4 regions of the Vibrio campbellii CAIM 519 genome follow, and region 1 is predicted to be linked to each of the others. Evidence: predicted binding sites of a transcription regulator. Region 1 holds the regulator's gene; each other region holds the start of a gene.
The links. Region 1 encodes PurR, which represses purine synthesis genes. Its sites were predicted from a motif close to TNANGNAAACGTTTNCNTNA; they were not measured.

Region 1 (8,068 bases):
TTCGCTTGACTCCCCGAGTTCTGCTCATATCAAGCGAGTACAAGTTCCAAGCTATAACTATATATGGAGAACAACGAATGGCTGGTGTTTTGGGAATGATTCTTGCTGGCGGTGAAGGCTCTCGCTTGAGACCTTTAACGGAATCCCGCAGTAAACCTTCGGTCCCTTTTGGCGGGAGCTACCGACTTATTGATTTCGCTCTGAATAACTTTGTGAATGCGGATCTCATGCGCATTTACGTTCTTACTCAATTCAAATCTCAATCTCTATTCCACCACTTGAAAAAGGGGTGGAACATCAACGGCATTACCGACCGTTTTATCGACCCAATTCCTGCGCAAATGCGTACAGGTAAGCGTTGGTACGAAGGTACAGCGGATGCTATTTACCAAAACCTACGTTTTATGGAATTGGCGGAACCGGATCAAGTTTGTATCTTTGGCTCAGACCATATTTATAAAATGGACATCAAACAGATGTTGGCTTTCCACCAAGAGAAAGAAGCGTCACTAACGGTTTCAGCGCTTAGAATGCCGTTATCTGAAGCTTCTCAATTTGGTGTTATTGAAGTCGATAAAGAAGGTCGTATGATCGGCTTTGAAGAGAAACCTGCAAACCCGAAATCTATTCCTGGCGACCCAGAACATGCGCTGGTTTCGATGGGGAACTACGTATTTGAAGCTCAGACGCTGTTTGCTGAGTTGATTGAAGATGCCGACAATGAAGCTTCTTCTCACGATTTTGGTAAAGACATCATTCCAAAGATGTTCCCACGTGGTGATGTGTTCGTTTACGACTTCAGTACTAACCGCATTACTGGCGAGAAAGAAGAAGTTTACTGGCGCGATGTGGGTACGATTGACGCGTACTGGCAAGCTCACATGGATCTGCTTGAGAAAGACGCAGCGTTCTCGCTATACAACCGAAAATGGCCACTGCACACTTACTACCCACCATTGCCACCTGCGACATTTACGGACTCTGACAATGGTCGAGTTCAAATCATTGACAGCTTAGTATGTAACGGCAGCTACGTGCGTGGCTCTCGTATCGAAAAATCGGTACTTGGCTTCCGCAGCAACATCGCTTCTGCGTGTGACATTAGCCAATGTATTTTGCTTGGTGACGTGAAAGTTGGAGAAGGTTGTGTACTTCGTCGCGTGATTGTAGATAAAGATGCGGATATTGCACCGGGTACGCAAATTGGTGTAAATCTACAAGAAGATAAGAAACACTACCATGTGTCAGATGATGGCATTGTTGTAATTCCAAAAGGAGCACGTGTTGGCTACTAACAATTTGTCTGTTCTGTTTGTAGCGTCTGAAGTCGAAGGACTGATCAAGAGTGGCGGCTTGGCTGATGTAGCCAAGGCACTGCCGGAAGCCCTTCAAAATCTTCAGCAAGATGTACGAATTTCTATACCAGCCTATACCGGCATTGAGCAGTTATCAGAGGCGGAAACCGTTCTTGAGACAGAGCTAACGAGTTGGCCTCATAACGCTTACCGTGTCCTAAAGCTAACGCTCGGCGACAATCCAGTTTACTTGATTGATTGCCCTCCGTATTTCAATCGTCCTTCCATGTATGCGGAAAATAACCAGGCTTATACCGACAACGGCGAGCGCTTTGCTTTTTTCAGCGCTGCTTGCCTTGATATGTTACCTAAGCTTGGTTTTCAACCAGATATTGTACATGCCAATGATTGGCATACTGGGTTAGTCCCATTCTTGTTAAAACATCGTTACGGTCACGACGCTTTATTTGCGAATACTCGCAGCGTTATCTCTATCCATAATGCGGTATTCAAAGGGGTATTTAGCTATGACGATGTTCAGTGTCTTCCTGAATTTCATTCCCGAAATGTACCAGACGCAGCGGTAAGCGCTACGCACATCACCATGCTTAAAGCGGGGGTGATGAACGCAGATAAAATAAATGCGGTCAGTCCAACTTATGCAGAAGAGCTTAAAACTGAGCTGGGAAGCCATGGTATGGCGTGGGAATTTCAGCAACGTGCTGGAGATTTGATTGGTATTCTTAATGGCTGCGATTACGGCACTTGGAACCCAGAAACCGATTCGAATTTACCGCTAAACTACAAAGCGAATCGACAAAGTATGGTTCGTGGTAAAAACGCATGTAAGAGGGCGCTGCAAGAACAACTGGGTCTTGAAGCGTCCGATTGTGCCATGTTTGGTATGGTGTGCCGCCTGACACAGCAAAAAGGGGTTCATTATCTGTTGCCGGCATTGGCTGATTTTCTAAAACACGATGTTCAGCTTGTTGTGGTTGGCACTGGCGATCCTATTCTGGCTGCGCAGTTACGAGATGTTGCCGCACAGTTTTCGGATAAGTTTGTTTTTGTTGAAGCTTATGACAACGAGCTCGCGCACTTGGTTGAGGCCGGCTCAGATTTCTTCTTAATGCCTTCTGAGTTTGAGCCTTGTGGTTTGAACCAAATCTACAGCATGGCCTATGGCACTTTGCCTATCGTTCGTGGGGTGGGGGGCTTAAAAGATAGCGTGAATGACTACGACGTAGATCCAACAGACGCAACGGGTTTTGTTTTTTATGAGCCGACGCCACAAGGATTGTTGCTTACCATGCTACGAGCATTATTGCTGTATGCACAAAATGTGAACGAAGTAAGGCGAGTACAACTGCATGCTATGCAAAAAGACTTTTGCTGGCGCAAAACGGCTGAAGAGTATTTGCAACTGTATAGAGCTGCGTTAAATTGACGCAAAATTTTTAGAAAGTGTAACGAAAGGCACCGAATTAGGTGCCTTTATTACTCTTGTCCTAATAGAGTGTGTTAGGATTTATTTATTCCTGTCCAAAAAGAATGTTTTTCATACTGATACATGACTCAGCCACTTTTATTCCACAAAACCTATTTACACCCTACTAGTAAAGAGTGGGTCGTTTTCGTTCATGGTGCTGGTGGCAGTTCTTCGATATGGTTTAAACAGATCAAGGCTTATAAGCAGCACTTCAACTTATTGCTGATTGATCTTCGAGGACACGGAAAATCCAATCAACTGCTTAAAGAGTTGATGACAAGCCGTTATACCTTTACGGCAGTCACCCAAGATATTTTAAAAGTCCTAGATCACCTTAAGATTCAGTCCGCGCACTTTGTCGGTATGTCTCTGGGGACCATCATTGTTCGTAACCTTGCCGAGCTGGCTTCAGAACGCGTACGCTCTATGGTTCTTGGCGGGGCGGTGACACGTTTGAATACACGCTCTCAAATCCTAGTGAGACTTGGTAACTTCGGTAAGCACATCCTGCCATACATGTGGCTGTATAAGTTATTTGCTTACATTGTGATGCCACAGAAGAACCAACGTGAATCGCGACATTTATTTATTCGCGAAGCAAAGAAGCTGTGCCAGAAAGAATTCAAACGTTGGTTTATTTTGGCTGCAGATGTGAACCCGTTGATGCGATATTTTAAAGATCGTGAGCTTCCAATCCCAACCCTATACTTGATGGGGGACAGAGATTATATGTTTATTAAACCTGTCAAAGAGATGGTTGCGGTACATAAGCTCAGCGTCTTGCGCGAAATTCCTGATTGTGGCCACGTGTGTAATGTGGAAAGACCAGACGACTTTAATCAGCATTCTATCGAGTTCATTAAGCAGCAAAGTCTTGCGGCTTAATAGATTTTTCAGTCAGACCCAAAGAGTAGGGGAGCCATTATGGCTCCCCTATTTGATATCCACATTGCCAGCATGCCCCAAACTGACCTTCATTTTGTTCTGAACATTGTGGGCATCGCCAATCTTGATAAGTTCGGTCCGCTTGTTGTCGATAATCTTCAACAATGGCTGACGCTTTCAACTCTTGCTCTGGATGTAAAAGCCAAACATACGGGTCTGTATCATCGCCAAATGGCAGTTCGCCTTTCAAGCCAAACATTCCCTCGCCTCTTACTTCACAAGCTATCTGTTCGGTTTTTAGAAGCTCGCAAACGATATGAGCTTCAGCAGGATTCTTGGCGACGTATATTTTCATTAAGCGTTTCCGTTTTGTACTTGAGCAGGGCGAACTTTATTCATAACCCATTTTGCGATGATTGGGAACAAACCAAGTAACGCAAATGACGCTAATACGGTCGGCGACACAATACCTGATAGGCTATCAATGGTGGCGAGTTGAGTACCAGCGTTTAAGTACACGGCAGTGCCTGGCAGCATACCGATTTGGCTGGTTAAGTAAAAACGCGCAATGGTCATCGGTGTTAACCCCATCAATAAGTTGATAAGGAAAAACGGAAAAACAGGAATCAAGCGCAGAGAAAACAGGTAAAAGGCACCATCTTTTTCAACGCCTTGGTTAATCGCACTCAGTTTACTCCCAAATTTGCTTTGTACCCATTCTCTCAATAGGTAACGGCTACTCAAGAAAGCAATCGTAGCGCCGATGGTGCTGGCAAAAGAAACCAACAATAAGCTAGTCCAAAAACCAAACAAAGCAGCACCGAGCAGGGTAACGACAGCTGCGCCTGGAATCGAAAACGCAGTGATGGCGATATAAGCAAAGAAATAGGTCGCGGCGGCGTATATGAAGTTTTGGTCAATAAAGCTATTTAACGCCTCTTGTTGTGCTTTTGCATTTTCTAGGGTTAGGTATTGGCCAAAATTTACACCTAAAAAGAGGATGGTCGCGACTAGGATCAGTCCTAAAATCATTTTCTTATTCATATCAATTGCTCCGTTTGGCTTCTTAAATAATAAGACAGAATGGAATAAGAAAAAATTTCAAAAAAAAACCGCAGCGTGAAAACTGCGGCTTTTACTCAATGTCATACTGATATGAACGCGCTACGGGAGAGCACTCATCAATTCTTCTCGGCGAGACTGAGGTACGACGCTCCAATGTGTACCGTTGATTGCGCCCTCTAGTGCCCACAACAACTCAAGGCTTACCGTTGAGGCATGCGTATCTTGGATTGCTTTGTAAGCGTTTAAGGCACCTTCTTCTTCTAGCTGCTCGACAGAGTCAATGCCTGCTTTCTTCAACATACGTTCAGTTGCTAGGCGAAGGTTCGGAAGGTCTTTCAATCGGTTAGGTTTGGTGCTCGCTTGTTGCTTTTTCTCTTGCTTAGCGGTCTCTAGAGATTGCTTTGCAACTTCAATCAAGCGATCGGTTGAATCCCATAGATCATTAGAAATCGCATAGTATTTCGTAACAACTGGGAAACCACGTTTTTTGTAGACGTACGGTTTTAGTCCTTGAGTCTCGAAGTCAGAAGATGTTTGTCGGTCAGCTCGAATGTGAAGTTGGTTGTTTACGACTAGCGCAAACATCGTTTCATCAGCGAAGAGCCCGAAGCCGCCAAACATTGAGCGCGACTTGATATTACCAAGTGCCTCAAACAGCTTCATTGAGTCTTTGAGTATCGGTTTATCCATGGTGTGTTATCTCGGTGTAATTAATATTACGCCACCAAAAATCAGGTCCGAGAGATTAGCAAATGCATGCAGACACAATGTCATTAAAGGGTAAACTCACTTAATGCATATTTGCCATCGGTAACCCCGCTACCTTCCATCTAATTCGATGGTTCAGGCCGGAGGCTTTGCGTCCCACCCTTTCGAATGGTTTGCCCTGTGCGTGACCATTTGAGAATACTTCGTATATTGAATTAACATCACGTTTCAAGTACCAAAGTGTGATCTTGGTTCAGTTAATAGTGCTATTTTGGTGTGTTTAGTTTCATATTTTGGACTGCTTAATTGCCATACTAAAGCTTGATGTAGGAAATGGGCTACAAGTGAGTTAAAACAGCAACTTATCTTAGCTTTTGATTGTATAAGCGATGTCGAATGTTTCAAAAAAGTTATTTTACGCAATAAAAAAGCGCCCCGAAGAGCGCTTTATAAAAATTGAGGTGAAATTAGTTCAATTTCTTAACTGTATTGCGAACTACGATCTCTGGCTGCATCTCAAACACACGCTTTTCGTGCTCTTTGTCTTTGATGCGCTCTAGTAGAATTTCAAACGCGTTTTTACCCACACGACGTTTCGGTTGGTGGATCGTTGTTAGCGGCGGTGAGAAGTACTCAGCAAGCTCAATGTTGTCGTAGCCGATAACGGAGATGTCATCTGGTACTTTGATGCCATTTTGTTGTAGACGGCTCATCAACCCTAACGCCATTGTATCGTTAAAGCAGAATACAGCAGTTGGGCGTTTTTCCATTGCAGTGATGTTGTCTGCAGCAAGTACTGCTGTATCACACTCGAAGTTACCTTCAAGAACCCAATCTTCGTTTATTGCAAGATTTGCTTCAGCCATTGCACGACGGTAGCCTGCGATACGCTCTTGGCACGCTGCCTTTTCAAAGTGGCCACTCAAACATGCGATGTCAGTATGACCGTTGTCGATCAGGTATTTCGTCGCGATGTAACCGCCTTCTTCTGAGTTATCAATGATCTTATCTGCCTGTGAGCTTTCTGGGCCCCAGTCCATTACCACTTTAGGAATGTCTGAATGGCGATCAAGCATCTCTTTTAGCTCTTCCGTCAAGTCAGAACACATTACTAGGATGCCGTCTACGCGTTTCTCAGCAAGCATGCGGATGTAGTCACGTTGTTTCTCGTAGATACCACCAGTGTTACATAAGATCAGTGTGTAACCTTGACGGTAACAGTAGCTTTCAACACCATCGATCACTTCAGAGAAGAATAGGTTGGTTGATTGAGTAACTAACATACCGATAGTACGAGTAGAGTTGCATTTCAAACTACGAGCAACAGCACTTGGCGCGTAATTGAGCTCATCCACTGCTTTCATTACTTTTTCTTGAGTGGTCTCTGCAACAAAGCGAGTTTTGTTAATTACGTGCGAAACTGTTGTGGTAGAAACGCCGGCTAAGCGAGCAACGTCTTTAATAGTGGCCATAAATGATGTCCTGTATCGAGCTACTGAATACCGTAGTGAAGACAACCATACGTTTAGGGTCTTGCGCAAACCGAGCAACTGCAGAAAGGGCATTGCTGAGATATTTGGCAGCGGTTGTTCCGAAATCGGTATAAAAATGTTTGTAGCAACATTTGTTGCTGAAACGCCTATTCCTGTCTTACATAAATGAGAAATAGGTCAGCAATCATGTTAAGAAAACACGAAAACCGCTATATTTCAGCGGTTTACATATAAATCATATTTAATCGTTTGCGCTCACATTTTAGACTGATGTGGGCAGACTGGCAATATTTTCAGCGGTTGTTTTGTGCCTTTGAGGTCACATTTTAACGGCTAAATTTGTTGGGTTTCTATGAGCCAGATTAAAAATAAACGAATAAAATAGGGAGCCTAAATAGCAGGCTCCCTAAAATAGGCGGCAATTATTCACCAAGAAGGTAGGTGCTGTCCAGTTTACAGAATGCAATTAATAGTTGCGCAACGCTAACATAGAAGCCAAATTCATCGAATTGCTTACATTTAGCAGCAAACTGAGGCAACCAAGTCATAAGGTGCTGCTGGATGAATTCGTTCTGTTTCTCGAACGCTTCTTCCATATGCTTTTCTTGCTCTAGTTCGTTTGAGCGAATGATCATGTTGCCTAAGAAATCCAGCTCTACCGCTAAGTGGTCTGCTGGTTCTTTAAGGTTTTCGTCTACCTGCACGCCAAAATCAGCCATCAGCTTTTCCATCTCTTCTGCTGGTTTATCATTTAGCAGGCCAGATTTACCGATGTACATAGAGGCGTAAGGCAGTGCGCCGTGTTTTTCTGTTTTAAGGAAAAGTTCGCAGAAGTCTGCAGCTAATTCTAGCTGAGCGTCTTCACGATCTTGTTGGCGGTTGAGTGCATCAACAAGGGTATCAACGGCTGGTTTCAGTGATTCATTTTCACCAAGGCCGGCTAAAAAGCTTCGAATTTCAACACTGTGGTAGGCTTCCAATTCATTTTCTGTCAGCTCTTTTGCGAACAGACTAGAAAACCACCAATAGATCTCGGCGCGTTTTTCGTTAAAAGCTTTCACTTCTTGCATTTTTTTGCTCCTGAATGATTCTCCCTTAAGTGTAAACAATTAAGATGAATAGCAGTAACTATA
Region 2 (8,068 bases), 300 kb from region 1:
ACCTTGCTCAGCAACTGGCACTGAAACCCAATCCAGAGTCACCTACAGATGCCCGTTATTGGTTAGAGCAATCGGCACATCAAGGGTATTTGCCCGCTCAAAAGCAATTAGCACAAGATTACGCACGCGGCTTAAGCGGTAATATCGACTACACTCAGGCAGTCTATTGGTTTACCTCGGTTGCATTACATGATCCGACTGACCGCGGCTTTCTGTTAGCGGATTTTGTTCAGCATCATCAAGCTGACGTTTCAAACTCTGATCTGGTGGAAGCTTGGTATCAATTGTCTGCACTTAAAAATCCTCAAGCAGAACAGGCCTACAATCAGTTTTTAGAAGAGCGCTTCAATCAACTTAGGGCGAAACAAGTTTCTGAGATTGTCGAGCTTGATAAAAAAGCCACCGATGAAGAGACACAAGAAAAAGTAGAGATACAGCAAGAGGCGAAAGCGGACGAGTCCAACATTTGGTACGTTTCCGGTACACTGGCTGTCGCTTTGCTGCTGGGTGGAGGTGCCTTTGGGTTCCGTAGAAACAGTCATAAAGCTAAAGTGAGCGCTGCGTACGAAGCCTCTAAGGCTCAGCAACTAGAGACACAAGTTAAAGAACTGCAGTTTGCTAACAAACAGCTTAAACGCCAATTGGAAAAGGTATTTAAAGAGTTTAAGAAGATCAAAGGGCAGCCTGAAAACCAAAAGCTACTCATCGCTTGTGCCATGTTTGGCTATACTCCGCAAACCATCCCAGACAGTAAGGCAGTAAAGTTGCGCTACAGACAATTGTCAAAACTCTATCATCCTGATTCTAGGGGAAGTGAAGAAGAGATGAAGCGTTTAAATCAAGCGTTTAAAACTATTTCACAAAATGTTACAAAAGAGTAAAACACCGTCACACACCTTAAGCTTGCGAGCTTTTCACCCTCGAAAACAAAGGCTCGCAATCGATATCCCTCTCAAACAAATTAACAGACATTTAACCTGTCTATCTTTTGTATGCCATAATACTCGGCGAAAAATAACACCTAACGACTCAAAATTCATATAGGTGGGGAGAAAATCAATGTTCACTGAAGAAGGCACCTGTGACTGGTGTAAAAAACCTAGTTTTGTAACTCGTCATGATTACGTAGATGGTAAATATCACAGTTCTTGCAAAGCTTGCTACGACATCGCCAAAATCGATGTTCGCCTATTCAACCAAGGCGAATTGCAAATGCGTGAGCGCATAGCGCAAAAAACAAGTTAACAAGAACAAATCAACGGAACTGATTTTCAAGGGCGCCTTTTTACGAGGCGCTTTTTTGATCGCGCCTCAACACTTGCCTGACTGAGATTTTCTTGAGGGTATCCATATTCCCTAACTCTCCGGTGTTTCGGTGTCTATTAACAAACCTATCTAAAACAATGTCACTTATTTCATAGTGAAGACGATGGTATTCCCTGTCAGCGGGTCAAACCAATGACGGTTCTGGAGTATAGTTTTCGCTCAAATACAAAACATTGGTGACCACATGTATACAGATGAAGCAGCCGCAATCATTGCCAACCAGCCGCCTGAAGTCGTTGCGACTGGTGAGTTGATGGTTTTGAAGAACACAATCAAGCGAAAAGTATCAGGACCTAATAAAGCGCGTCTACTGAGGATCGCAGGCTCTGATTTAGGCAGTCTATGTACACGAGCAAACCCTGGCAACATAGAACAGATTCGTGCCATGTTTCAATCCATGGTACAGCTCGTTAGAGCCGGTAACATTGGCCAGTTTGAAACAGAAGTCGCACGCGCAAAAACCGAATTCTAACCATTATTAAACATCGATCCTTGTATTTTCAGGCTGCGAATTCGCAGCCTGCTTTTTATCTACTTATCGAATTAGGTCCCCTGTTAGCAGCCATCTTACTGCCCGCTTCACTTCAAACTTCCGCTGTATATTTATCTTCCTCACAACTTTAAGGACTCTTAAAACCCAGTAGAGAGTCTCAAAAAGTACTGTATAAACCTGGAAAAACCACTGTATATAGAGCTCGAAAGTACTTTGTATACAGTAGTAAACACCTGTATATACTGTACCGAAATGCAGACCATCTCACATTTCCCCACCTTTATCAAACATGTCAAAAATTAAAAATAGTCATTTAGTTTCAGTAACTTAATAAAAATAAAATGATAACTAAGAGAACGTTTTTCAACTCAATTCATAAAAATCGGTTGATCAGGCATCAAAAACAAACTACTGTATACACATACAGCATGTATAAAGGAACAGTAAGATGCAGTTACAAACTCAATCTCATACATACTCTCGTTACAACGTATTGGCACAAGCAACACAACCTATGGATGTGTCTGACCAACTGCTTTCTAAGTTGGCAGTATTGTCTCAACAGCAGCAATGGGTCCTGTTTACCGCTGAGTGCCCTCGTCCTGATTTTGAGCAACTTGCTGCTTCCAACATTCGCTGTCAAAACATCATTCAGATGAAGCCATCTCAACAGCTTTCTGAAGTGGAAATCGTGATTAAAGCTATTCAATCTGGTAACGCCAGCGCCGTCGTCGCGTCGAACAAGATTGCATTAATGAACCAATCAATGCTTCGCGACATCGCTCAACGTTATCAGTGTGAAGTCTTTTTCGTCGAAGGCAGAGTGAACAAGTACCACTAACAAGATCGACGTTATCCATCCTGCATCTCGCCTCCTTTTTAGGAGGCTTTTTTTGTGCTTTAACAAATTAAAGCAAACGTTTGCTTTTTCTATGGCGAGTTAAAATAGTTCTGGTATGATGCCTTCATCCGATTTATTCAGCACATACTTCTCGCTGGATATCTTCTCTTTATGACGTTTGATTAAGATGATAGGAATGTCGCAATGAGCCTTGCTAATCAAGTACTTGCCGTCAATGACGACCTGCCAATTCGCACCCACAAGCCTGTTCACAGCGGAAAAGTCCGCTCTGTTTACTGGTTAACTGAAGAAGACAGCGCACGACTGATCAAAGAAAAAGGATACGATGTCGCACCTGACGCGCCACTGGCTATCATGGTGATCAGTGATCGTATATCAGCCTTCGATTGTATCTGGCACGGCGAAGGTGGACTAAAAGGCGTTCCGGGGAAAGGCGCTGCATTGAACGCAATCTCTAACCACTGGTTCAAATTGTTTAAAGATAACGGCCTTGCTGATAGCCACATCTTAGATATCCCTCACCCATTCGTTTGGATCGTACAAAAAGCGAAACCAGTTAAGATTGAAGCAATCTGCCGTAAATACATCACGGGCTCTATGTGGCGTGCCTACGCAAATGGCGAACGTGAATTCTGTGGTATTGAACTTCCTGAAGGTCTTGAGAAAGATAAAGCGCTGCCTGAATTGCTCATGACGCCTTCAACCAAAGGTATTTTGAAAGGCATTCCTGGCGTTCCTGAAGCGGATGATGTCAACATTACTCGCCAGAATATCGTAGACAACTTCGAGGCCTTTAACTTTTTAAACGCAGAAGACATCGCGCAGTACGAGAAGCTATTAAAAGAAGGCTTTAACGTGATCAGCAGTGCGCTTGAAGCGATTGACCAAACGTTTGTGGATACCAAGTTTGAATTTGGCTATGTACACGATGCTGCCGGTAACGAAAAGCTAATTTACATGGATGAAGTCGGTACGCCTGATTCATCACGCATTTGGGATACGAAAGAATACCAAGCGGGCAACATCGTTGAAAACTCGAAAGAAGGTTTCCGTCAGTTCTTGCTAAACCACTTCCCAGATCCCGATATTCTATTAAACAAAGAGCGCATGCCAGAACGTGAAGCGCTTGCTCGTGATAACGAACTGCCAGTAGAGTCTTTGATGGACATCTCACGCACTTACATCGGTATTGCAGAGAAGATAACGGGCCAACCAATCAAGTTGAGCAACGATCCAAAAGCTGAAATCATCGAAATTTTGAGCAAAGAATACGGTTTGATCGACTGAAGTCACACTAAGTATTGAACGGTCAAATTGACCAAACGAAAAGTCCGCACAAGTGCGGACTTTTTATGTTCTGAACGAGGCGCCGAGTCGTCCCCTACTCTATATCAAGCGTCAAGCCATCCGATGTGGATGCCACTTTTTTGGTTACTTGATAGTTTCTATCTTTAATCGTAGACAACATATACCACGTTGACTCTGCTTTCTCTGGTGTAAAGGTGACACGCATAAAGCCACGTTGCTTGATGTCTGTCCATTGCAGTTCAGAAACTAGATTCGGCAATGTATATTCCATTTGAGCAATGGCGACGGGCTCCAGCGCTAAAAATTCTTCCAGGCCCGGAGAGCTGACCGAACTTGTAGCGAACTCGACACCAACAGGGTTGTTTGACACATCCTTCAGTTCACTGGTCCAAGCATTGTGCGTATCACCAGCTAAGCAAACAAAATTGCCTGAGCTTGCTTTAGCGATTTCATAAACACGCTCACGTTCCACATAAAAGCCATCCCAAGCGTCTAGGTTGTATGGCAACTTTACAGTGTCCGAACTTGGATCAGCAAGATAACTGGCGATCGCATTATTCACTACTAGCAGCGCGTCCATTTTCTGCTCATCCGTCGCCGTAAAGAGTTGGAACATCGCCAACATCACCGAGCTAGGTAGCTCCATTCTCGACATAAGAACCTGCTGCCCAAGCACATTCCATTTTGCTTCTTGATTAAACGCATTCATTAACCAAGCGAGTTGCTCTGTACCAAGTAGTTCTCGTTCTGTACTGCGAGACTGAGCAACTAATCCACCAATCGCTTCCATAGTAGGAGCATCGAGAGAAAAATAATCCAATGGCTGATCGCGGCCTACCAATCGAGTATCGAGCATCATCAAATTGATCAAATCACCAAAGGCAAACTGACGATAAATCAGCATACTTGAAAAGGTGTTTTCTCGCACAGGAAGCCACTCAGTCCAAGCCGCTGCCGCCGCGGCGCGTCTGTCATTAAAACTGCCTTCGCTGTTATGGTGGTTTTCCGCCCCTTCCTTCCATGCATCATTGGCTAACTCGTGGTCATCCCAGATTGCGATCATCGGTAATGCTGCATGCAGAGCTTGGAGATCTTCATCTTGGCGATATTGAGCGTAGCGCTTTCGGTAGTCATCTAACGTAATACATTCAGTGCCCTTGCTTGGCTCACGTCCCAATGCTGCCGCATCCTCACTCGCATAGCCCCCGGCACCATATTCGTAGATGTAATCGCCAAGGTGCAAAACCACATCGAACGACGCTTTTTGGTGCTGTTCCAAAATCTCTTTATAGACATTGAAGTAACCCGCCGGATAATTCGCACAAGACACAACGGCCATCGATGCTTTGTCTACACTGCCTTCTGGTAGAGTCTGCGTTATGCCTACAATACTGCTTGCCTCACCGACCATAAAACGGTAGTAATACTGTGTATTGGGGTTGAGATTTTGCACATCTACCTTCACCGTGAAATCACGACTGGTATCTGTCACAAAGGTGCCGCTTTGCTCAATACTAGAGAAATCTTCCGTTGCAGACACCTGCCAAGAGACATCGACATAACTCGCCTCCGTAGTCACACGTGTCCAGATGATTACTTGAGTTTGAGTTGGGTCCCCACTGGCGACACCATGTTCGAATGAGGCATCGGTGACTGTATTTGTATCATCACTCCCACATGCAGTTAGTGTGGTAGCAACGGCTCCTGAAGAGACGACTTTTATAAAATCTCGGCGAGACAATGACATAGTAACTTCCTTTGTTATTGTGTTCTTATCGATGCGCGTTTTCCTACGCTAAGTAACAGGCCAATTTTGGTATTGGGTTTGTTTGGCTAATTACTCTAAAAAACATTAAGTTAGAAGCTAGTTATGACAATTACATTTCTGGATGTGACATTTTTGTTAATTAAAGTGTAAATACTCTATATTCATCACATTTCCAACAAACCATGAACCTATTGATAAATATGATATTCAAAACAAAAAAAGCGACCCGTTATAGGTCGCTTTGTGTTTGAGGAAATGTTCCTTGGCGTTAGAGCTTCAAATTAAGCACATCTTGCTCTGCAGTTTCTACTTTTAGTTTACTACGAGATTCAATGTACTCTATCTGCTGAGAGTCTAACGAATAAGGCATCACTACACGTAATTCATGGATCCCTTCATGTTTTGCTAGTTTCACCAACATCACTAGATTGGATTCATCGCTCTGACGTGAAGACATCGATTTTAAGGCAGCATTCCAAAGGCGATCCTCTGGTTGGCTTAATTCCGCGATGTTCTGTTTCCACATCAGACCAAAAATGGGAGCGATGGTGGCAAAGGCCTCCAAAAAGGTCCACTTCTTACTTCCCGTTGCTCCTAGGAAGCTTGTGTAGTCGAATTCAATGCATGTCTTTCCTTGTTGCTCCATCCTATGCCTCGACACTCTGAACTGAGGTATACAAAATATCGTTCAATTACTTTGATATAGCAATAGGATATAAAACAATGGTCTTTTATGCCTTAATTTGACCTCAAAAGGAAATATTAAAACCAGCTTTGTAACAAATGATGTACAGCTTCGCCATATATACGCATCCAATTGATTAATATTTTAAACGCCAAACTAAAAGCACGCTCACACAAGGAGAACAAGCAAATCGGTACTAGAGGTTAACCAATTTGATTCCCAGTCCAATACGGGTTTGTGAATGGTCATAATCAATCAAGGTTTCACCATAGCCATGGTAGCCCTGAACATACAAACCTAAGATGTCATTAAAGTACAAGGTGTACCCCAATTCTACGCCACCTTTGTCATCGGCAAAGTTGTAGAGGCCTCGGGTATTAAACACACCAGCGCCAGTATAGAACTTCGCCCACAATTCATAGGGTGCATAGTAGTCTTCCATGTCGTCATTTTCTGTGGTAACGACCCACCAAGCATGCGCACCGTATTCAACTGGACCTGAGAAACGCTCAGCAGCGAGATAAAGACGATCCCAGCTACGAGAAAGCTTACTCGACTGGCCGTTTGATTCATGCTTGTAACCCAACTCTAAGTGGTTAAACAACAGCATGTTAGATTGGTGAGCCAAGAACAATTGTGGTTTGTAATTGGTTTCTCTGAACGGAGAGGAAATGTCAGAGTTTGCGAGCTGCCAGAGAGACTTTTGCGTGTATGCGCCCATTAACGCGGTGCCAGAGCTGAATCGGTAAAACGGGAGCGAAGCTGAGATCTGAAACTTCACTTCAAACTGTTGCAGCGAGTCCATTTCAGAACCGAGTTCGTTGTAAGCGTTTTGATTGATGTCGGTGGTGTATGTACCTAATACGTAGTTGTCTTCATAAGTTGAAATCTGTGCAATGTTTTTTCCGTAAACCAATGCGGGACACAACAAGAATGGAATTACTTTATATTTCATCGTTTTCCTTCACGCCGCTCAAGAGGAGCGGCAAATTCATTCCTTATCACCTAAAAATTAGGTCATAAACTGCAAGGGAAACGGGCTAAAGCAATTATCGTTCCGGGGTATGAATTTCCTTATTTCACATCCAGCACACGACTGGCTTTTTTGTACTGCACTTTCCAACCAGACCAACGAGGTAGCTCCCAGCGTTTAGGGTCCCCCTTTCGATTGCCATCGGAATAAATAACATGAACCAACTTGCGAGACACGAAGTACTCCACGTCGAGTTTTAATTCAGCCAACAGCAGTTTAAGCGGAAATTGCTCTGCAAAGTCCTGATACTCCCAATCAGGAATGCCTTCGAATGGGATATCGTCCGCTTCAAACAGTTCAATGTCTTCCATGCTTTCCACGCCAAGCGTTTCTAACTGTTCCACGAGCCAAGTTGAAAACGACAAACCATCAAGCGTGTCTTTATCGATAGGCTCTTGATTTAATCCAAGCGCGTTATAAATCTTCCAATGTTGTATTTGCTGTTTTCTTAACGGGGCAAAACCCGGCAGTAGCGTTTCGGCTTCCATCATCTCCACGATGGACTGAACTGCGACACCACCTTCAAGCGCTTGGAATTCCGTGCAAATGGTTCGCCCAGCATAGCTCAAATGCATGGTCGCGCGCGGCGCTTC
Region 3 (8,068 bases), 370 kb from region 1:
ACTTGGTGCATATCACGCTGAAACTTCTTGAGAACCCAGAATTGAATCGCAAATGAGTACAAAAGGATCAGCAGTGTTGAGATAGCGAAATTACCGATGACACCAAGCGCTGCGCTTCCTGCAGTACCTGCAATCAACAAAAGTAGGGACTGCCATACAAGGTAAACAGACTCATACCCCATGATTGATGGCGTTAAAATTCGGTTGCCGACCAAGGCTTGAAAAATCACTGCGGAAATTGCGATACAGCTACCGCCCACAAAGATCGCTCCGAGCTTAATGAGCCTTTTCGGTATAATGTAATCAAAATCCAATCCGGAGTTAACGAAAACAAAAGTCATAGATAGGATGCTCAACAGCATCACCGTGACAATTGTGTTTGTGTTTGTGTTTAGAGCTTTCATGCACGTGCTCCTTTAAGGAGCAATACAAGAAATAGGGTGCCACCAATCGCACTCGCGGTAAGGCCGATCGGAACCTCAAAAGGAAAGACCACAAGTCTGCTTATCACATCACAAAAAATAAGCAGTGATGCGCCACCCAATGCCACGATTGGCAGTGTGTTTTTCAGGTGGTCGCCATATTTTAGTGCGACAAGGTTTGGGATCACTAAACCGACAAAATGAATTGCCCCGACGGTCACGACGGTCACAGCAACGGTCACGGAAACCAGCATCAGACCTAACGCTGCCGTTGTTGCGAAGTTAATGCCCAAGTTAGATGCTGCATCTTCTCCCATGCCCATGACGGTAAATTTATTTGCGTAGAAGTAGGTCAACAGAGTGGTGGGTAAGATCAGGTAAATGATCTCGTAGTGTTCCTGTACGACCTTAGAAAAGTCTCCCATTAACCAGCCAGACATGCTTTGAAGAACGTTATTTTGATAAGCGTAAAATTCAGCGACTGCGCTCAATACGCTGCCAAACATCAGTCCAATGACTGGGACCAATGCTGAATTACTGAATTTAATTTTTCGTACGATCGCGATGTAAATGAGCCCTGCTGCAAAGCAAAAGACGACAGCAAAAATCATGCGCTCAAGCTTATCTGAATTTGGCAACATGACGATCGATACCAAAATACCAAGCTTGGCAGCATCTAGGCCGCCGGTAGTCCCAGGCTCTACAAAACGATTTCTGACGATATGTTGCAAGATGACGCCGCACATCGCCAAGCCGGCCCCTGTTAGAATCAATGCAACCAACCTCGGAAGTCTGCTAGCAGTAATCGGCAACCAAGCATTTTCGTCCATCTTCAGCAGTAGTGACCAATCGATTGGATTGGCGCCAATAAAAATGGAAACGATACACAATAAAAAGAAAACAAAGATAATTTTAGCGTTCATACTGCATGCAGTCCGAAATAAATAAGAGACAGGTGCCCTTCAATATTTTTGAATGGAAATAATGGTATGAGATACGAAAAAATAATATTCCACGTCGATATTGATTGTTGGTTAAAAATATGCCGACGTCTTTTTTATTGCTGAATAATAAGGTCACAACTTCACTCTCAAAAAGCCTTTTTCGGCATTTAAAACTGAGATATATACTGAGATTTCCCATCAATAGGCTAGAGACCTGAGTGAAAGAATTTGTGCTTTTAACCCAGATTTATTATTAGCTTGACGTGAAATGCAAATCTAAATGATAATTAATCCTATCATTGTTGTATCGAATTCGTATACAGTTAAATGCATAAACTTGAAAAAATATTTGTCTGCCTATTGAGCGGTTAAAAAAGAGTCAGAATTATATGTATAACGTCACAGAAGAAACAAAAAAGCGATTACCAATCACCGACGCTGAAGAAACAATATGGATGCAGCAGCTTCAAGAACCAGAAAGCATCTCATGGTTGTTAAATTGCTATGTTATTGATAGTAATAGCAAAAAATGGCTTATTGAAGAGGCGTTTAAAAAGCTCGCTATCGAAGATTATGAACTCAATTTGCGCTATGGATTTTCTGAAGAATTTGAGCTGGAAAAATGGCTCGATGCAGAAGGCGAGCAGATAAGCAGTATTATACAAATTCCCAAAAAACAACTCTCAGGGCTAATTGAAACCCTGAAAACGACACCGTGGCAACCTGAACATCAATCTCCATTTAGATTAGTTATCGTAGAAACAGAGCAAGAAAAGTTCGTATTTATCGTCAGCCATCCTATAATTGAAAATCAATTAAGTGACTTTAATGTCATTAATCTTCTCAAGAGTAACTATGACTTGTTGAATAAGGATTCTTTGGTAAGCAGCTTAGTTTTTCAAGAAGTCGATTTATCTGAGTTTAATTGTCATAGTGGTTCTAATGATAATATTAAAGATATAATTTTGACTGAGTTTAGAACGAGCCTTGATGACTCTAGTGTTGAATTAGATGACGACTTTTTTGAAGTCGGTGGACATTCTCTGTTGGCCACGCGAATTATCGGTAACTTGATGAACAATCATGGTATCGAGATCAGCTTTAATGATTTTTTCAAATTCCCAAGTGCTGAAGCGCTTGCCGAATGTGCTTCGTTAAATCAGTCTGCCTCAAATTTCATTCTTGAAGAAGAGGGTATCTCACAACGCTCAATATCGGATGAGGGCGCGCCACTGTCATTTGCGCAAGCGTTCCTTTGGGATGCACACATTGCCACCGGGAAATGTGCGATCTTCAATTTGCCATTTGCCATGCGTTTTGATGCGGAGGTTGATGAGGAGGCATTTAAACTCGCATTTCTAGATCTGTTGATTCGTCATACTGGGCTAAGAACGCTATTCGTTGATATGGACGGTGGAGCTGTTCAACGTGTGATTCCAGAACAGGATCTTTCAAGCTATGTATGGTTCTGGAACAGCTCAGAGGCGGGTGACGCAAGCTTGGAATCCGAAGCGGCTTACGTTTTTGATTTAGGTAAAGAGTTACCTCTACGAGTTCGCTTCTTTAAAGATGAGCAGACTGGTCAACAAGTTCTTTCTTTCCTTATTCATCATATGGTGATTGATGAATGGTCATTGAATAATCTGATGCCAGAACTTTCTAAAGCTTATTTAGCACGTGTTCAAGGTTTAGAGCCTACGTGGGATAAACCGGCGAATTCTATTCATGATTATGCCACTATTCAAAGGGAGCGTGGCGTCAATGCAGTGGACCTTGCTTACTGGGTTGAACGATTACAAGGTGCGACTCGCGGGTTGGATTTAGCCACGTCAGATGTTGGTCAGCTGCCTGCGGATATCAATCCAATTGAAGCTAACTGGTTGGAAATTGATTTAGGTACGCATGCGCATGACGTTGTTTCTTCGATCTCAAGAGAGCAAAACTCGTCGATTTTTAGTGTCGTATACTCGGCAATTGCTCAAGCCCTCCACGAAGCCGGCAATTTAAAAGATCTTGTAATTGGTACATCTGCATCTGGACGAGACGAGGCGAAGTATTTCGATTCGGTAGGGTACTTTACGACCATGGTAGCGCACCGTGTGATGTTTAAACCTGAACAGTCCTTTGTTGAATTGGTTCAAGAGGTTACTCAAACCATTAATGACTCGATGCCACATGCAACGGTTCCTATCGATAGAGTACAGCGTGAACTTGGTTTAGATCCTAAAAATGGACTTATGTTCGACGTTTACGCTCAAATTCATGCAGACAATGCACTATACGGCGCTTTGGAACAGCCTCATGGTGATTCAATTGCGTACCGCCAAATTCTACCTAATAAAACTGAGTCGCTATTTGGCTTGCACTTCGAGATGATGGAGAATGTTGTCGATGGTGAACGAACCTTACGCTTAATCGTAACTTATCAGACCGCACGTTACAGTGCTGAACAAATAGCAAGTATTGGCCAGAAAATGAAAGACCTTCTAACCAATCAAACAGTGTTTAAGCACGAATTAGCCTAAATCCAGCGATAGCAACAATAACTTGTAGAACCAATGACCTGTGGAACCAATGGTCATTGAAACTTAGAAGGTTGTTGTTGCTTATCGAGCGCTGAAATTGGAACTGGGCTGGTTTAGGCCTAGTTCCTGTTTGTTGAGTATCGGAACAGTCTATACCCTCGACCTATCGCTTAATTGGTTATCTTGATTCGTTACGCGGTAACCAAATGGGTGTCGCGGTGATACCATCACCCTCGAAGCAGAGCTTATTCACGCCAATTTGCTCACTTCGATTATATTCTTTAATGCTGTGATCAAAGCCGTAGGCTGTCGCCGGTGCCATGTGTTGGGTGATGCCTCGCTGTGTGGCCGTTAATGCATCATGGCCATGTCCGCAGATAACGTCTCGAACCTGATGTTCGGCCAACAATCTAAGTAAGCTCGCGTCGTTCTCTAAGCAAATGGCTTTCATCCATTCTGAACCGACGGGAATAATAGGATGATGGACAACAATAATTGGATTGGTTGTGTCGCGAAGTTGCTTGGTTAAACGCGCGATTCCGCGCTTATCGATCCTGCCAGAGCCTAGAGGATGGCGCCTATCAAGCGGTTTGGTGCTGGAATCTAAGAACAAGACTTCACGACTGTGGATTCTCGCTTTATTTGTGACTTTGATACTACTGCCGCGCAGCTCTTGCTTCATCAATTTTGTATCATCGTGGTTGCCAGCAATCGCGAAGATATTTTTCCCCTCGACGTGAGCCTCTACCAAATTAACGAAGGCGTGATAGTCACCGGGTTTAGGATTGCAACAAAGATCACCAGTAAACAAAAGGGTATCGCAGGAAGCGTCGCTTTGGGCAAGAAGTAATGCTTTACGCAAGTTCTCAAAACTGGATTTATCACTCAAGTGACAATCACTGATCTGGATAATGGACTTCATATCGTTTAGGTTCGCGGGGGAATTAATATTTTTCTGCCAGTCTAACATTCAACTTGATGGCTGCAATCGTAAAGTGAATGATAAGGCATCGCTAAGAGAGCGAAAGAGTATACATAAGCAATAACGGTAACGTGATTATGCTGAAAAAGTTCCCAAACAGAACCATTGAAGCGACGGTCATTGGCTCAGTGTTCAGCCTCTCGGCAAACAAATAGTTCATTACGGCTGGTGGCAGCATGGTGAACAACACCATCATTTGCAGTTGCATCGTAGGCAGTGGAATCAACCAATAAATAATTGCAAACGCTACTGCTCCTGTCACAAGTGATTGTAACGTACACATCAGACCAACCTTCAGGCCACTGAGCCTTAGATTGAGCATTTGTGCGCCCAATGAGAGTAGCATAACCGGTACAGCAGCTTGACCAAGTAACGCGGTAGCTTCGTAAAGCGGGTTCCAAACGCTAACCCCGGACAGGTTAATCACTAATGCGAGCGTAGCGGATAAAAAAATTGGCATCTTGATGATTTGCTTGAGCGGATTGCCGCTACTAAGCAGCATTACGCCTAAGCTGATGTGCAAACAGGCGGAGACAACGAACAAGAGTACCGCAGAAGTGAGAGCTAATTCCCCAAAGGTATAAGTGAACAACGGGATGGCAAGGTTTCCGCTATTTCTAAACATATGTGGTGGTGCCCATGTTTTGAAGGATAGCCTGCTTAGCTTTGCGATAGGTATCATCACAACACCCGGTATGACAACGGCAATAATAGCAGCAAGTAAAAGAGGAACTTGGCCCATATCAATCGGCATGCTGACTAGCGATGAAAATACAAGTGCTGGTGTAAACACATCCATATTGATGCGATTGATCGGGCGGAAATCTGGCTTTATGTAGCGCCCAACTAAATACCCAACAAAAACTAACGCAAAAACAGGGAATAGAATACTGACGACTTGGTGAAGCATGTTGGTACTCTGACGATGGGGTAGAATGCGCAAACAGTATCAATCTTTCCATTCATCGTCATGGTAATGGACACAGAACTTTGTCTTTGTTCAAGGTTTGATTTTCTGCCGGAACAGCAGAAACAGAATAAAAACTCTAATGAATACAACTGGTCAGATCTATTTGTAGAGTGGCTCAACCCACTGAAAAATTAAGAGGTTTTGTGTCAGTTGTTTGTAAAATGACCAGTATCTGACATTTTTATTAAATAGTGAATAATCTTGTTTTTGTGTCGATATTTAGATTATTGAACTGGATGGTTTCCATAATTTAGAAGTAATTAAAGTAAAATATGGTGTTGGTGGTGGGTAAAGTACTTCGATGATGAAACATTCGGTATATTAGCAAAGAAAAAAGTTGGCGAAAATCATAAGCTTGTCATACACTTCCAAATGTAACCCCGATATGTTGTTGAAATGGTAGGGTAAAACTGCTCTGGCGCTACACTAAGGTAGCATTGTTTAACATAGCTTTGAGGAAAGTTTTATGGCGCTCACAAAAGCCGAACTTGCAGAAAACCTGTTTGATAAATTGGGATTTAGTAAACGGGACGCCAAGGAAACGGTGGAAGTGTTCTTTGAAGAAATTCGCAAGGCACTAGAAAGTGGCGAACAGGTAAAACTGTCAGGTTTTGGTAACTTTGACCTTCGTGACAAAAACGAACGACCTGGTCGTAACCCGAAAACGGGTGAAGATATCCCTATTACTGCTCGACGTGTCGTTACGTTCCGCCCGGGTCAGAAGTTGAAAGCTCGCGTAGAGAACCTAAAGGCAGACCAGTAAGCCATGTAAAATGGAATGAGACCACGCTTTGTCGTGGTCTTTTTGTTTGTGTGTTCCGGTACTTGCTAAAGAACAAATAAAAAGCCACCGCAATTGCGGTGGCTTTTTAGTATTAGTGAGGGTAGAAACTGCTCGCTTACGCAGCTTCTAAGTGTGTTGTTAGGTATGGTTGCCAAGCTTCTTGATACAAGTTTTTCGATTGAGTACGCATGTTACGAATCGATGCCGTCTCGATGTCGTTGAGGCTTCGGCCTTCCACTAACGCTTGTCGTTCGATCTTTTGGATCTGTTCATACAAGTCATGCTCTGGACCACTTTTCACGTCAGCAATGGCTTTAAGGTGCAGTTGAACTTCAGCAATCAAATTCGTTTTAGGAAGACGTACCAGTAAGTTCAAGTCACGGTAACCAGATGCGGTTGGTTTCTTAAAGCGGTTTTTCACTTTAACGATAGTTGTTTCACGTTCTAGTGCTTCATATACGGATACAAGGCTTGCTACGTCATCCGCTACGATAGTTGCTCGTGCTAAGTCTGTAATTCGCTCTACTTGACCATCCAATTCGTGAGCAATTTTTTCTTCGGCACGATGTTGAGATTTAACGCCTGCGAAGTAAGGTTGGGCGTCAGTAAGAAGGGCAGTACTTTTACAGATGGTTTCTAACTCGAATTGTGCTTGGTGAGCTTTGCTGTAAAGTACGTCGAAATCTGAATAAGGCTGAGTTGGTTTGGAGTCGATTGACTGAATGCCATACAAACCACTAAGGCTATGCTTAAACAATTTTGAGCAAACTTCGTTTTGGCTAGCAGAACGGTCTTGCTCGTTACTCGGGACATTTGGAAGTGCGGCGAACGCCGGCGCACGGCTTAGTACTAAAAGCATCAATGCTGTAGTACGTAGAAATAAGCTCATTCACTCTCCTTAACTTGCTTGCACTTAGAAAATGGGTAACGAAAAGGTCACTAAGATTCGCAAATCAGGTACTACCTAAGTTAATGGGGGCTCTACGATAGATTCCAAGGTAGGTTTTTAACCTTATAGTGGAATCGTGTTCTAGAACACCATTTTGCTTTCCTTTATTCTGACACTCAGAAAAAGGAAGGGTTCATTCTTGAACGATTGCTATCCTACCATTGCAGTATTAACCAAAGATGAACAGCATAGACAAATTTGAAAAAATCATTAGTCTTAGCCCACAAAAGCAAAGCACAAAGCTCGAATCCACAATCAGCCGACAAGTAGAAGTAAAATGAGAGATCAAGAATTTTGGCACAACAAATGGGCGAGTAACCAAATTGGTTTCCACCTTGATGATGTGAACCCACTGTTACCAGCATTTTGGCAGTATACGAACCCGAAGCGTGAAGATACGGTCTTGGTACCTTTATGTGGAAAGTCAGAAGACCTAATTTGGCTTGCAACGAAACACGATGAAGTACAAGGCGTTGAGCTAAGTTTGATTGC
Region 4 (8,068 bases), 1.0 Mb from region 1:
GACAGTCGATCAGTGCATCTGGGCCTAAGCCAGCCAGTTTCTCGTACATCGACGCACTGGTGTCACTTGCTTCAATCGGCAATGTCGCGATTTTTAGCATGTCACCCGTGTCCAGACCGATATCCATCTGCATGATGGTTACGCCAGTTTCTGCATCACCTGCCCAAATTGAACGTTGGATAGGGGCCGCGCCGCGCCAGCGAGGAAGAATCGAACCGTGTACGTTGATACAACCTAGTTTAGGTGTGTCTAGTACAACTTGTGGAAGTAATAAGCCGTAAGCAACAACTACCATGATGTCGGCGTTCAGATCGGCAAGCTCTTGCTTTGCTTCGTCTGATTTGAAGTTTTCTGGTTGATATACCGGAATGTCGTGCTCAAGCGCGATGGTTTTTACTGGGCTTGCAGTAAGCTTCTTACCACGACCTGCTGGGCGGTCTGGTTGAGTGTAAACCGCAATTACTTCGTGCTCCGAAGACAACAACGCCGCCAAGTGACGGGCGGCGAAATCCGGAGTACCTGCAAAGACAATACGTAAAGACTGACTCAAGGTAGGCTTCCTTCTAATTAAATTGTATCGAGATTAAGCGTTTTGCTGTTTCTCGTTAAAGCGTTTGATTTTCGCAAGCTTGTCTTGAATACGCTTACGCTTCAGTGGCGATAGGTAATCCACGAACAGTTTGCCCATTAGGTGGTCTAGTTCGTGTTGAACACAGATTGCTAGCAGATCGTCGGCTTCAAAGGTGTATTCTTTGCCATCGCGATCTAGCGCTTTAACCGTAACTTCAGCAGCGCGAGGCACAAGTGCACGCGCACCTGGTACCGATAGACAGCCTTCTTCGATGCCATCTTCGCCACGCTTTTCTAGAATCTCAGGGTTGATAAGCACCATAGGCTCATCACGAGTTTCAGAAATATCAATCACTACGATACGTTCGTGGATATCAACCTGCGTTGCAGCCAGGCCAATACCTTCTTCGTCGTACATGGTTTCAATCATGTCATCGACGATTTTTTGAATCTCAGGTGTCACCTCTTCTACAGGTTTTGCAACGGTACGCAGGCGATCATCTGGGAATGTTAATACTTGTAATACAGACATATTCACTCGAAATATTGAACTGTGCCGTAACAGCACAAACCTTGTTGGCTCAATTCTAGACATTTTATGACCTAAATGACAGCATCCTGATACCAATTTCCATTCTGGTAACTGCCTAACAGACCAAGGACGAGGGTCATGAATCGAATTTTCCGCAACGTTTCTCGTATTACGTTGCCGTTACTTTTCTCTTTCAGTGCCGTAGCAAACACGGATTCCCAACCACTTACCGTTAAAGATGATGCACCCAAAACTTACGTTGTGGTTAAAGGTGACACGTTGTGGGATATTTCGGCGATGTATCTGGATAGCCCTTGGTTGTGGCCTCGTCTATGGCAGGTAAACCCAGAAATTGATAACCCACATCTGATTTACCCTGGCGATAAGTTGTCGTTAGTGTGGATTAATGGCCAGCCAGTTTTAAGCTTAAAACCGGTCAAAAAGCTCAGCCCAAAAGCCCGTATCACGGAAAAGAAAGCAGTACCGACTGTGGCGGAAGGGTTGGTGATGCCATATCTGAAGTCTGATCGTTTAGTTGATGATGAGACACTAGATAATGCAGTGAAAGTGATAGGTAGCAGCAAAGGCAATAAGTTCCTTACTGCAGAAGAAACGCTGTACATCAGTGGTCAGCAAACTTCGACTGGGTGGGCCATCTATCGACCGGTGGAGACCTTTTCTCGCGAGGATGTATCACAAAAAATTACGGCTCTGCGTTTGATTGCGAAAGGAGAGCTTGTTGAAGCATCCAGTGAGTTTTCTGGTTTGAAGATCACCACGCAGCTGCAAGAGATTATCCGTAATGATATTGCTTTGCCGGTACAAGCGTTAGATAACGGCGACTTCACGGCGACGTTCTATCCTCTCCCATCCCCACAAGGCACCTCTGCCAAACTATTGGGTAACATTGAAGGTATTCGTTATAGCTCAACCAACCAAGTGGTGGTGATTGATAAAGGTACATCGGATGAACTTCGCCAAGGCAGCGTGTTTGACTTAAAAGAGGACTCGCATCCAGTATTCAAGAATGGAGACGACTTTGCTAAAGATAACGGTGTACTCGATACTGAGATTACTTTGCCAAAAAGCAAAGTAGGTGAGCTGCTTGTCATTCGTCCTTATGAATACTTTAGCCTCGCGCTGGTTACTAATAGCACCAAGCCAATTAATCAAGAGGTGTCTGTGGTTTCTCCTCTGGCTGAGGAATCAACCACCAATGACACCACAAAATGATATTGATCTCGCTGCCTGGTTAAAGCTTAGTTGTTTACCGGGCATCGGTGGGGTCAAGATGAATAAGCTGCTCAGCAAAGATACGCCGAGCAATATTGTCCAATACTCGACAGAGCAGCTTCAGCTTTTGGGCTTAGCGGCAAAACAGTTGCAAGCATGGTCGCAGGTCGATAAAGAAGTCGATGCTTGTCTGACTTGGGTTGCAGCTTCTTCTCATCATCATATTCTTACGTTGGCGGATGCTTTGTATCCGCCACTTCTCAAACAAACCGTCGCACCGCCTCCTTTACTCTTTGTAAAAGGAGAGGCGAGCTGTTTGTCTCAACCTCAAATAGCTATGGTTGGCAGCCGTAATGCCAGTGTGGATGGGCTACAACACGCAAGAACTTTTGCATCTGACTTGGTGCAACACGATCTGATCGTCACTAGTGGCTTAGCATTGGGTATTGATGGCCATGCTCATGATGGTGCGCTGTTAGCTGGAGGTAAAACCATCGCAGTGCTTGGCTCGGGATTAGAACAAGTGTACCCAGCAAGACACCGCGGCTTGGCGCAGCGAGTGGCTGAAACTGGAGCGCTTGTTTCAGAGTTTCGTCCAGATGCTAAGCCTCGCGCAGAAAACTTTCCACGTCGTAATCGAATCATCAGTGGTTTGTCACTGGGTGTTTTGGTGGTGGAAGCGGCTGAAAAAAGTGGCTCCCTGATTACGGCGCGTTATGCTTTAGAACAAGGTCGAGAAGTTTTCGCTCTGCCAGCTTCGATTAACGCACCCAACGCCAGTGGCGGTAATCAATTGATTCAGAACGGGGCTTGTCTCGTACAAAATACTCAAGAGGTGCTGAATGAAATACAGTCTTTGCTCGACTGGTCTATTAATCAGAGCTTAGATTTATTTTCTGCGCCAATTGATGAAGAAGAATTGCCATTTCCTCAGCTGTTAGCTAACGTAGGAAATGAGGCTACACCAGTTGATATTCTTGCAAGCAGGACCAATATACCTGTCCAAGAAGTCATGATGCAGCTCTTAGAGCTTGAGCTTTCAGGGCATGTTGTTGCAGTATCCGGTGGCTATATTCGAAAGGGGAGGGGCTAGCTATGATGATGGATATACTTATGTATCTATTCGAAACCTACATCCATAGCGATGCAGAGTTACAGGTCGAACAAGACGAGTTGGAAGATGAATTGCTTCGTGCAGGCTTCCAGCAAAAAGACATCTACAAAGCCCTTGTCTGGTTAGAAGAGCTGGCGGCATTGCAACAAAGCGATGAACATTCAGCCATTTCAACCTGCATTGCATCGGCATCGACACGTATCTATACCGCATCTGAGATGCAGCGACTAGACCTCGAATGTCGTGGTTTCTTGTTGTTCTTAGAACAAATCAATGTTCTGACCACAGAAACGCGTGAGATGGTCATCGACCGTGTGATGGGTCTTGAAACCAATGAGTTTGAGCTTGAGGACCTTAAATGGATCATCCTTATGGTGCTGTTTAATGTTCCAGGCAACGAAAACGCCTACACGCTGATGGAAGAGCTGCTGTACACCAAGGAACAAGGTATTCTTCATTAATATCTTCGCTTGAGCGGTGAGTATGAGTAGTAAAATCGATCACAACCTTTTCTCGGCACACGAGCATGCGCTTGAGCGCGAACCTTGCCCTAAATGCGGTGGGGAAGTTTCGCTTAAGCACGGTAAACACGGCCCTTTTCTAGGTTGTAGCCAATACCCAAGTTGCGATTACATTAAGCCGCTACACAGCAATGATGGTCACATTGTGAAAGAGTTGGGTGTGCCTTGTCCTGAGTGTGGCAACGAGCTGGTACTCCGCCAAGGGCGCTACGGCATGTTCGTTGGTTGTAGCCATTACCCAGCATGCCATCATATTGAGTCGATTAACCAACCTGAACCACAGCAGCAGGCAAAAGAGCAACATGCTTGCCCTGAATGTGGTAAAGGGCATTTGGTTGAGCGTAAGACCCGATTTGGTAAAACATTCTACGCGTGTGATAACTATCCGAAGTGCAAGTTTGCGGTAAACTTGCCGCCTGTAAGAGGCCGCTGTGAGGAGTGTGGATTTACCTTGTTGGTCGAAAAGAAACTTGCCAGCGGGGTTAAACTGCAATGCGCGAGCCGTAAGTGCCAGCATACTCAATCACAATAACTTTCAGTACGAATTAAAAAGGGTCGCATCATGCGACCCTTTTGCTATTTATTCCGATGCTTTTCTAGGCTTGCCACTGCTTGGCAAATTCATGCACAGCAGGGAAAGCCTGTTCACCCAAAACATCTGCTAATGCACAAAGTTTGCGATTAAGTTCGCCAGTATAGTCACCACATACGTTGATGTGACCCATCTTGCGACCCGCACGTTTTTCTTTGCCGTACCAATGAATGTGGCAACCATTCATCGCTAACAATGCTTCTGGTAGTGTGTCTTCACCAAGAATATTAATCATCGAGGTTTCACGAACCAGTTTCGTGCTACCCAAAGGCATGCCACACACGGCGCGTAGATGGTTCTCAAACTGACAAGTTTCTGCACCCTGTTGAGTCCAGTGGCCAGAGTTGTGCACGCGTGGTGCGATTTCGTTAACCAGCAAAGTGCCGTCAACGTCAAAGAACTCCAAAGTTAACACGCCAACGTAATTCAAGTTGTTGGCAACAGCTGTTAACATCTGTTTTGCTTGCTCTTGCAACTCTGGCGCATCAATCGCAGTAGAAAGGCTCAATACACCATTGGTATGGACGTTCTCTGCAAGTGGGTACACTTCAATGCTGCCATCTTTACCGCGAGCACCAACCAGTGAAACTTCGCGGTTAAAAGGGACAAATTCCTCAGCAACAATCGCTTGAGTTGGTGTTGCCGCGATGCACTCTGCCATCTCTGTCCAAATGTTTTCGACTTGAGAAGCTTCTTTTAAGCGCCACTGGCCTTTACCATCGTAACCACCCAAGGCACTTTTCAGAACCATTGGCATTCCAACATGTTCAATTGCGCGGTCAAAGTCTTCGCGAGTTTCGATGACGTAGTATTTCGCGTTACGCACGCCAGCAGCATCAAGTAATGCCTTTTCAATGCGGCGATCCCCACCTGCTTTGATGGCTTGCGTACTTGGTAGGAACTTGCCGCTCGCCTCGCAAACATCGAGCACATCATGTGGGATATGCTCGAACTCAGCAGTAATGACGTCGACTTGTTCAATTGCATTCTCTAAGCCGCTGCCTAGTACGTGCTGAGTCAGTGGGTGAACGATATTACCGCTGCCCACGTCGTAAGCTGAGATTTGAATATTCAGTGGCGCACCAGCCAGAGACATCATACGAGCCAACTGACCCGCACCAAGAACCAGTACATGCATCTGATTAGTCCTCAGCAGGGTTTGGGTTTGGGTTTGCCAATACGGTTTCCGTTTGTTCGTTACGGAACGCTTCGACTTTTGCCATGATCGTTTCATCATGTGTACCAAGGATTTGAGCTGCCAGGATGCCAGCGTTTGCTGCGCCTGCTTCACCAATCGCCAATGTACCAACCGCAATACCTTTTGGCATCTGTACGATAGAAAGCAGTGAGTCCATGCCTTTCAGAGCACGAGACTGAACAGGGACGCCAAGTACCGGAACGCTAGTAAACGCCGCCGCCATACCTGGTAGGTGAGCAGCACCGCCAGCCCCTGCGATGATGACTTTAATGCCACGTTCTTTCGCGCTGCTTGCGTAATCAGCCAACAATTGAGGAGTACGGTGAGCTGACACCACCTTTGTTTCGTAAGACACGCCAAATTGATCCAGCATGTCCGCTGCTAGTTTCATGGTTGGCCAATCTGATTTAGAACCCATGATGATACCGACTTTCATCTCAAACTCCTTCAAGCTGCAAAATTAGGTGAGCTGATAAATTTGTGCGCATTATACGGGGATTTTTACCTCAAGCAAACGTTTGCGTGTGTTTGTAAATGCTATTGATACATTTTATAAACAAATTGCTTTAGTCTCTGAGAATGAATATTTGTACACTTAGTACAAACACAACAGAAAAGATTATCAGGAAGTATCGGTGGAGAACTTTGAACAGGTGCTAAAAGCACTACAAACAGGTGAAGTGATTGCCTACCCAACAGAGGGGGTGTTTGGTGTTGGATGTGACCCAGATAACCCGGAAGCGATTCAAAAACTGCTAGAGCTAAAACAGCGTCCAGTAGAGAAAGGTTTAATCCTTATTGCTGCGAGCTATGAGCAGCTTCTGCCTTATATTGATGAATCTCAGCTGACTCAAGAGCAATTAGATCAAGTCCATGCAACTTGGCCTGGGCCATACACGTGGATCATGCCTGCAAGTGACAAAGTTTCTCACTGGGTATCGGGACAATTTGATTCAATCGCAGTGCGTGTGACGGATCATCCTTTAGTACAAAAGATGTGTAATGCGTTCGGAAAGCCGCTAACCTCTACCAGCGCGAATCTTACAGGTCAGCCTCCTTGTATGACGACGGAAGAAGTTGAAGAGCAGTTAGGCGATAGACTTGTGGCGATCTTACGTGGTGAAACCAGCGGTCGTGACAAGCCGAGTGAAATTCGTGATGCTAAAACCTCGCAAATATTAAGACAGGGCTAACCCTGCTAGTCAGCAATTAATAGGTACTACACGTATGTCAGCAATCGATAAGCACGCCGTAAAGCAGTTCTTGATGTCCCTTCAAGATTCCATTTGTCAGCAGTTAGAACAAGAAGATGGAAAGGCCGTCTTTGTCGAAGATGCATGGCAACGTGAAAAAGGAGAGCGTCTTGGTGGCGGTGGCCGTACTCGCGTATTGCGTGATGGTCATATCTTCGAGCAAGGAGGAGTGAACTTCTCTCATGTAGAAGGTAATGAAATGCCAGCATCAGCGACGGCACATCGTCCAGAGTTAGCGGGTCGCCGTTTTGAAGCAATGGGTGTCTCCTTGGTTATTCACCCTAAAAACCCTTATGTACCGACTTCGCACGCCAATGTCCGCTTCTTTATTGCAGAGAAAGATGGCGAAGACCCAATCTGGTGGTTTGGTGGTGGTTTTGACCTTACGCCTTTCTATCCTTTTGACGAAGATTGCCAATCATGGCACGACACAGCAAAACAGCTTTGTGCGCCATTTGGTGACGAAGTTTACCCAGAGCACAAAGCGTGGTGTGACAAATACTTCTTCCTTCCACACCGAAATGAAACTCGTGGTGTTGGTGGCCTGTTCTTTGATGACTTAAACCAGTGGGAATTCGACAAGTGTTTTGACTACATCAAAGCGGTTGGTGAGGGATACTGCCAAGCGTACCTACCGATTGTTTCTCGTCGTAAAGACATCGAGTTCGGTGAGCGCGAGCGTGAATTCCAGCTTTATCGTCGTGGTCGCTACGTTGAGTTCAACCTAGTGTACGATCGCGGCACGCTATTTGGTCTGCAAAGTGGCGGTCGTACAGAGTCAATTCTTATGTCGATGCCACCACTTGCACGTTGGGAATACAGCTACGAGCCACAGACTGGCTCTCCAGAAGCTGAACTTTACGAGCGATACCTAACTCCACGAGAGTGGTAAGCGTTGAATCTCCTTTTCTACATAGATAGATAGTGATAGGGTCATCGGTACTCAGATGGCCCTATTTTTATATATGGGTAAGGAATAAAGGTAAGGAAATGACTCTGCAAATTGATCGTTATGCCGTGTTTGGTAATCCTATCGGACACAGCAAGTCACCATT

Region 2: a site for PurR is predicted at 2,729-2,748, ahead of A8140_RS06950 (phosphoribosylaminoimidazolesuccinocarboxamide synthase). Genes of this name have one in related genera too.
Region 3: a site for PurR is predicted at 6,170-6,189, ahead of ihfA (integration host factor subunit alpha). Genes of this name have one in related genera too.
Region 4: a site for PurR is predicted at 6,267-6,286, ahead of purE (5-(carboxyamino)imidazole ribonucleotide mutase). Genes of this name have one in related genera too.

The regions. Positions count from the first base shown of each region.
Region 1 is NZ_CP015863.1:1,157,293-1,165,360, forward strand. Features, by position in the region: gene glgC (glucose-1-phosphate adenylyltransferase) at 78-1,295, shown strand; gene glgA (glycogen synthase GlgA) at 1,285-2,742, shown strand; gene A8140_RS05555 (alpha/beta fold hydrolase) at 2,866-3,669, shown strand; gene A8140_RS05560 (putative signal transducing protein) at 3,707-4,024, opposite strand; gene A8140_RS05565 (TVP38/TMEM64 family protein) at 4,024-4,713, opposite strand; gene A8140_RS05570 (TfoX/Sxy family DNA transformation protein) at 4,834-5,424, opposite strand; cyclic di-GMP riboswitch class I at 5,541-5,630, opposite strand; gene purR (HTH-type transcriptional repressor PurR) at 5,910-6,914, opposite strand; gene torD (molecular chaperone TorD) at 7,358-8,005, opposite strand.
Region 2 is NZ_CP015863.1:1,459,215-1,467,282, reverse strand. Features, by position in the region: gene A8140_RS06970 (hypothetical protein) at 1-881, shown strand, start outside; gene A8140_RS06965 (hypothetical protein) at 1,060-1,245, shown strand; gene A8140_RS06960 (hypothetical protein) at 1,511-1,798, shown strand; gene A8140_RS06955 (SulA-like leucine-rich domain-containing protein) at 2,268-2,660, shown strand; gene A8140_RS06950 (phosphoribosylaminoimidazolesuccinocarboxamide synthase) at 2,865-3,968, shown strand; gene A8140_RS06945 (alkaline phosphatase D family protein) at 4,063-5,736, opposite strand; gene A8140_RS06940 (hypothetical protein) at 6,026-6,403, opposite strand; gene A8140_RS06935 (phospholipase A) at 6,639-7,397, opposite strand; gene A8140_RS06930 (helicase-related protein) at 7,517-8,068, opposite strand, start outside.
Region 3 is NZ_CP015863.1:1,528,795-1,536,862, forward strand. Features, by position in the region: gene A8140_RS07205 (iron chelate uptake ABC transporter family permease subunit) at 1-404, opposite strand, end outside; gene A8140_RS07210 (ABC transporter permease) at 401-1,345, opposite strand; gene A8140_RS07215 (condensation domain-containing protein) at 1,756-3,891, shown strand; gene A8140_RS07220 (metallophosphoesterase family protein) at 4,070-4,813, opposite strand; gene A8140_RS07225 (AEC family transporter) at 4,905-5,783, opposite strand; gene ihfA (integration host factor subunit alpha) at 6,310-6,606, shown strand; gene A8140_RS07235 (RelA/SpoT domain-containing protein) at 6,743-7,516, opposite strand; gene A8140_RS07240 (thiopurine S-methyltransferase) at 7,854-8,068, shown strand, end outside.
Region 4 is NZ_CP015863.1:114,748-122,815, forward strand. Features, by position in the region: gene fmt (methionyl-tRNA formyltransferase) at 1-550, opposite strand, end outside; gene def (peptide deformylase) at 584-1,102, opposite strand; gene A8140_RS00580 (LysM peptidoglycan-binding domain-containing protein) at 1,241-2,335, shown strand; gene dprA (DNA-processing protein DprA) at 2,319-3,428, shown strand; gene A8140_RS00590 (DUF494 family protein) at 3,431-3,910, shown strand; gene A8140_RS00595 (DNA topoisomerase family protein) at 3,933-4,502, shown strand; gene A8140_RS00600 (5-(carboxyamino)imidazole ribonucleotide synthase) at 4,567-5,700, opposite strand; gene purE (5-(carboxyamino)imidazole ribonucleotide mutase) at 5,705-6,196, opposite strand; gene tsaC (L-threonylcarbamoyladenylate synthase type 1 TsaC) at 6,396-6,953, shown strand; gene hemF (oxygen-dependent coproporphyrinogen oxidase) at 6,988-7,905, shown strand; gene aroE (shikimate dehydrogenase) at 8,004-8,068, shown strand, end outside.